Regions from separate parts of the Serratia proteamaculans genome, predicted to be linked through region 1. Evidence: predicted binding sites of a transcription regulator. Region 1 holds the regulator's gene; each other region holds the start of a gene.

Region 1 (2,205 bases):
TATCGTTCAGCGTGATGCCGGACGTATCGTGATTGACGAAGAAGACATCAGTCTGCTGCCATTGCACGCCCGTGCGCGTCGTGGCATCGGCTATTTGCCGCAGGAAGCGTCGATCTTCCGCCGCCTCAGCGTGTATGACAACCTGATGGCCGTACTGGAGATCCGTGACGATCTCAGCAGTGAGCAGCGTGCAGACCGTGCGGTAGAGCTGATGGAAGAATTCCATATCACCCACCTGCGCGACAACCTGGGCCAGGCGCTGTCCGGTGGTGAACGCCGCCGCGTCGAGATCGCCCGTGCCCTGGCGGCTAACCCGAAATTCATCCTGTTGGATGAACCCTTCGCCGGGGTTGATCCGATTTCCGTTATCGACATTAAAAAAATTATCGAGCACTTGCGTGACAGCGGCCTGGGCGTGCTGATCACCGACCATAACGTGCGCGAAACGCTGGACGTGTGTGAACGCGCCTATATCGTCAGCCAGGGCAAACTGATTGCTCACGGCACGCCGGATGCTATTCTGGCCGATGAGCAGGTGAAACGCGTTTATCTGGGCGAAGAATTCCGCCTCTGAGTGCCAGCGCGTCCTGATGGACGACTGTTAACGGAAGTAGACTGAAGATTATGAAGCAAGGTTTGCAACTCAGGTTTAGCCAACAACTGGCCATGACCCCCCAGCTCCAGCAGGCTATCCGCCTGCTGCAGTTGTCCACGCTTGAGCTCCAGCAGGAGATACAGCTGGCGTTAGAGAGCAACCCATTGCTTGAACAGACCGATCTGCACGAAGAAGTCGACGCCAAAGAGACCGTCGAAACCGAAGGTTTGGATACCCGCGAGGCGCTGGAACAGAAGGACATGCCCGAAGAGCTGCCGCTGGACGCCACCTGGGATGAAATCTACACCGCCGGTACGCCATCCGGTACCCGTACCGATTACAGTGACGATGAACTGCCGGTGTATCAGGGCGAAACCACCCAGACCCTGCAGGACTACCTGATGTGGCAGGTGGATCTGACGCCGTTCTCCGATACCGATGCCGCTATCGCCACCTCGATCGTCGACGCCGTTGATGACACCGGCTATCTCACCGTGCCACTGGAAGACATTCTGGAGAGCATCGGTGACGAGAATGTGACAATGGACGAAGTCGAAGCGGTATTGAAGCGCGTACAGCGTTTTGATCCGGTTGGCGTCGCCGCGCGCGATCTGCGCGATTGTCTGCTGGTTCAGCTTTCCCAGTATGCCAAAGACACGCCATACCTGGCTGAAGCACGCCTGATCATCAGCGAACATCTGGACTTGCTGGCTAACCACGACTTTCGCAGTCTGATGCGAACAACCCGCTCAAAAGAAGATACACTGAAAGAAGCGATGCAGCTGATTCAGTCTCTCGATCCGCGTCCGGGCCAGTCGATCAATACCGGCGAATCCGAGTACGTGATCCCGGACGTGTTGGTGCGTAAGGTGCAAGATGTTTGGACGGTTGAGCTCAATAGCGACAGCATTCCACGCTTGAAGATCAACCAGAAGTACGCCGCAATGGGTAACAGCGCGCGTAACGACAGCGACGGCCAGTACATCCGCAGCAATCTGCAGGAAGCAAAATGGCTGATCAAAAGCCTGGAAAGCCGAAACGACACCCTGCTGAAAGTCTCACGCTGCATCGTCGAGCAGCAACAGGCGTTCTTTGAACAGGGTGCTGAATTTATGAAGCCCATGGTGTTGGCGGATATCGCCCAGGCCGTGGAGATGCATGAATCGACAATTTCACGCGTGACCACGCAGAAGTTTTTGCACAGTCCGCGCGGCATTTTCGAATTGAAATATTTCTTCTCCAGCCATGTGAATACCGACAGCGGAGGCGAAGCTTCCTCTACGGCGATCCGGGCAGTAGTGAAGAAAATGATCGCGGCGGAAAACCCCGCCAAACCGCTCAGCGACAGCAAGCTGGCTACCCTGCTCTCCGACCAGGGGATCATCGTGGCGCGGCGTACCGTCGCCAAGTACCGAGAGTCTTTGTCCATCCCGCCGTCCAACCAACGTAAACAGTTGGTTTGACCTCTATTGAGAAGGAAGACATTATGCAGCTCAACATTACCGGACACCACATCGAAATCACCGAACCTTTGCGTGAGTTCGTGAACACCAAGTTCGCTAAACTCGAACAGTATTTTGATCGCATAAATCAGGTGTATGTCGTTCTTA
Region 2 (2,205 bases), 2.1 Mb from region 1:
GTTGAGCAGCATCACCCGGGCAGCAGCAAACATATGCGGGTACTTGAGTGGCTTGTCTTCCCCTTCGGTGACCGAAAGCACCGCCACCTTATGGCGTTCCCCGAGATCAAAACTGGCTGGGCAAACCAGATTGCCGACGTTTTCGATAAACAACAGGCTATGGGGTTTAAGTTCCAGACGTCGGGCAGCCTCGTGAACCATTTGCGCATCCAGGTGACAACCTTTCCCGGTATTCACCTGAATCGCTGGGACGCCGGTGGCACGAATGCGTTCTGCATCGTTAGTGGTTTGCTGGTCACCTTCCACCACCGCGCACGGATGCCGACCACGCAGCCGCAGCAAGGTTTCTGTCAGCAGCGTGGTTTTGCCGGAGCCGGGGCTGGAAACCAGATTCAGCGCCAGAATATGTTGCCCGGCAAAATATTGCCGGTTACCTTCCGCCAGGCGATCGTTTTTATCCAGTACCCGGGTTTCAATTTCCAGCATCCGGCGCTGGCTGATGCCCGGCGCATGGGTGCCCGCCAACCCCAGGCCGTAATGCAGATCGCCCTGCACATTGCGTTGCGGGCGGAATGGCACCTTCACTTCCCCTTCAATCGTCAGTTCGCCCTGATCACATCCGCAGGTACTGCACATAGTCGTTCCCCTCTGTTATTCAATTTCCAGACGTTTTATCTGCAAACCATCATCGGCCTGCACCCGCAGGTTGCGCCCGGAGCAGTGTGGACAAACCAGCACCTGCGGCATCAGTAACTCGACGTCGGCCTGGCAGTCATAACACCAGGACAGCGCTTTCTGTTCGATCAGATGCAGTTCGCAGCCTTCGGCCAGGGTGTCGCGGCACACCATGTCAAAGCAGAACCTCAATGACTCCGCTTCGACACAGGAAAATGCGCCAATCTCGAACCACACCGCGGTAATACGCTGCGCATGATGTTGGTTAGCCTGTTGCTGCATTATTTCCATCGCATGTTGGCACAAGGTTATTTCGTGCATCCGGCCTCCGGTAATGGCGATAAAACGCGTTATTTACCTCACATTGCAAATAGGGTGCCAAGTCGCCAATGACATATTTGTCGAGCGTCATGTCATCGTCAGTGATTAACCCGTTTATTGCCTAACCGGCTGGCGGGTTAATTTAATCCTGATAATTGAATTAAAAGGAAATAATGAAATTTACCGGAGCTTGGCACGCTTTATGCTTTAACTCGCTGACCCGGAGCTATTTCGACAACGACCATCAATATTGAGTGACGACAATGAGTACAATCAGTGAAGTAACCAGTCAGGCCGATTATATCGCCAACAAAAGCAACCGCCTGATGGCGCAGTGGCAGACTTACCACAGCACACTGGTCAAGGCGGTGACCACCACCAAAAAGAAGATTAATCATCAGTTTACCTACGGGCAGGAAAACGATCTGCGCTTTGTCCTGTTCAACCACTTTACGGTCAGTATCCAACTGAGCGAGGGCTTTTACAGCCGTGATATTTGCTACCGCATTAATCTGGCCACGGCCCATGAGCCGGAAAACTTTGCCCCATTCGCCCATGCCACGCTGGATGAAAATGGCAATATCGACGGTGTAATAAACAACCGCGATATGCAGGCGGTATTTGATCATTATCTGGATAAGATCGCCGTTATTTATCAATGCCTGTTTGATTCCCTGCATGACGGCCACGCCATTCATGATGCACTGAAGAAAATAACCTTACCCGTCTGACCGTCGGCGTTAATCACCGACAGAAAACTGTCGAAGCGTCATTTTTTACTGACGATTTCGTCATAAATGACGAAGCAAGGAGTGTGCATGAACCGCTTTATTATTGCGGACCCCAAATTGTGTATTGGCTGCAATACCTGTATGGCCAGTTGTTCTGCGGAACACCGGCAACAAGGTTTGCAGGCATTACCCCGCTTGCAGGTGATACGTAACGCCCGCGACTCGGCCCCGGTGATGTGCCACCAGTGTGAGGATGCTCCCTGTGCACAGGTATGCCCGGTCAACGCCATTCGTCATCAGGATAACGCCATCGTACTGAACGAAAGCCTGTGCATCAGTTGCAAACTCTGCGGCATTGCCTGCCCGTTCGGGGCGATTGGCTTCGGCGGCAGTAGCCCATTGGCGATCCCCAGCGACTGCAACACCCCGCTGGCACTGCCGGCGGCCAAGGCACCACGCCCGATCAGCGCCTTCCTGG
Region 3 (2,205 bases), 540 kb from region 1:
TCGCCAGGGTGGATTTTGTTAATCACACCGTCCAGGCCTGCCATCAGCAGAGCCGCGAAGCACAGGTATGGGTTAGCCGCTGGATCCGGGAAACGGGCTTCGATACGGCGCGCTTTCGGGCTGGCTACCACTGGGATACGGATAGAAGCTGAACGGTTACGGGCTGAGTAAGCCAGCATGACCGGTGCTTCGTAACCTGGGACCAGACGCTTGTAAGAGTTGGTGGTCGGGTTGGCCAGGGCGTTGATCGCTTTAGCGTGCTTGATGATACCGCCGATGTAGAACAGGGCGATTTCAGACAGGCCGCCGTATTTGTCGCCGGCGAACAGGTTAGTCCCGTTCTTGGACAACGACATGTGGCAGTGCATACCGGAGCCGTTATCACCGAACATAGGTTTCGGCATGAAGGTCGCGGTTTTGCCAAATGCGTGAGCCACGTTGTGAACCACGTATTTGTAGATTTGGATTTCGTCGGCTTTCTTGGTCATGGTGTTGAAGCGGGTTGCCACTTCGTTCTGACCTGCAGTTGCCACTTCGTGGTGGTGCGCTTCAACCACCAGGCCCATTTCTTCCATGGTCAAACACATGGTAGAACGGATGTCCTGTGAAGAATCGACCGGAGGAACCGGGAAGTAACCGCCTTTGACTGCCGGACGGTGGCCTTTGTTGCCGCCATCATATTTGGTGCCGGAGTTCCATGCGCCTTCGATATCGTCGATAGCTACGTGAGAACCACGGATGCTGCTGCCGAAACGAATATCATCGAACAGGAAGAATTCTGGCTCTGGCCCGAACAGCACGGTGTCCGCGATGCCGGAAGAACGCAGGAAATCTTCTGCGCGCTTGGAGATGGAGCGCGGATCACGATCGTAGCCCTGCATGGTGCCTGGCTCGAGAATGTCGCAGCGAATGATCAGGGTGGATTCTTCGAAGAATGGATCCAGGACCGCCGTGCTGGCGTCTGGCATCAGCACCATGTCAGATTCGTTGATGCCCTTCCAACCACCGATCGAGGAGCCGTCAAACATTTTACCTTCTTCGAAGAAGTCGGCATTTACCTGATGAGAAGGGATGGTGACGTGCTGTTCCTTACCCTTGGTGTCAGTGAAACGCAGGTCTACGAATTTCACTTCATGCTCATTCAGCATCGTCAAAACGTGTTCAGCGGACATACTTAACTCTCCCGGATTTATCATTGTCTTCGTCGTGGAACGAATCTGTGGAACTGGCTTTTTTTGTCTTAAAAAGACTAAAGCGAAAACTGTGCCAACTTTGCTAAAGCGCTTTAATCGCCTTTCTGCGCGGCTTTTGCACAGAATCAGTATGCACCATCAGTGACGCATTGCACTTAAATGGTGCAGTTCATGTGAGGTGGGGCACCGTAATGGTGCAAAAGTGCACCGGATGCTGCTTTTTGCACCGTGAAAGGGATCACATACTGACCTGTACACAGTTGTTTATAAGAGACTGTTGTGATCTTGTTTAGTCCCTCGCTTAATACGTGTACAATAGCGCGCTATTTCTAATGCCTGAGGCAAAGCTGTGATCGAAAATTTGCGTAACATCGCCATTATTGCCCACGTTGACCATGGTAAGACCACCCTGGTTGATAAGCTGCTGCAACAATCCGGTACTTTCGGAGAGCGTGTAGAAGCCACCGAACGCGTAATGGACTCCAACGATTTGGAGAAAGAGCGTGGGATTACCATCCTCGCTAAAAACACCGCCATTAATTGGAAAGACTACCGCATCAACATCGTGGATACCCCAGGACACGCCGACTTCGGCGGTGAGGTTGAGCGTGTGATGTCAATGGTTGACTCGGTGCTGCTGGTTGTGGACGCAATGGATGGCCCAATGCCGCAAACCCGTTTCGTGACCAAAAAAGCCTTCGCTAATGGTCTGAAGCCGATCGTGGTAATCAACAAGGTTGACCGTCCAGGCGCACGTCCTGATTGGGTTGTTGATCAGGTCTTCGACCTGTTCGTTAACCTTGACGCGACCGACGAGCAGCTCGACTTCCCAATCATCTATGCTTCTGCACTGATGGGGATCGCGGGTACTGACCACAATGAGATGGCGGAAGACATGACCCCGCTGTATCAAGCGATCGTAGACCACGTGTCTGCACCGCAGGTTGAGCTCGAAGCACCATTCCAGATGCAGATCTCTCAGCTGGACTACAACAACTACGTGGGCGTTATC

Evidence for each region. The regulator sigma-54, encoded in region 1, starts transcription at its own class of promoters, with help from an activator protein. The targets are predictions, from matches to a motif close to GTTGGCACANNTTTCGCTNT.
Region 2: hycA (formate hydrogenlyase regulator HycA) is a predicted target of sigma-54. The motif match lies at 1,186-1,205, and genes of this name have one in related genera.
Region 3: glnA (glutamate--ammonia ligase) is a predicted target of sigma-54. The motif match lies at 1,252-1,271, and genes of this name have one in related genera.

What each region holds. Positions count from the first base shown of each region.
Region 1 covers NZ_OX461105.1:4,793,583-4,795,787, forward strand. Annotated here, with positions in the region: gene lptB (LPS export ABC transporter ATP-binding protein) at 1-574, shown strand, start outside; gene rpoN (RNA polymerase factor sigma-54) at 625-2,058, shown strand; gene hpf (ribosome hibernation promoting factor) at 2,082-2,205, shown strand, end outside.
Region 2 covers NZ_OX461105.1:2,673,496-2,675,700, reverse strand. Annotated here, with positions in the region: gene hypB (hydrogenase nickel incorporation protein HypB) at 1-636, opposite strand, end outside; gene hypA (hydrogenase maturation nickel metallochaperone HypA) at 652-996, opposite strand; gene hycA (formate hydrogenlyase regulator HycA) at 1,260-1,727, shown strand; gene QOT07_RS12515 (4Fe-4S dicluster domain-containing protein) at 1,815-2,205, shown strand, end outside.
Region 3 covers NZ_OX461105.1:5,335,345-5,337,549, reverse strand. Annotated here, with positions in the region: gene glnA (glutamate--ammonia ligase) at 1-1,172, opposite strand, end outside; gene typA (ribosome-dependent GTPase TypA) at 1,543-2,205, shown strand, end outside.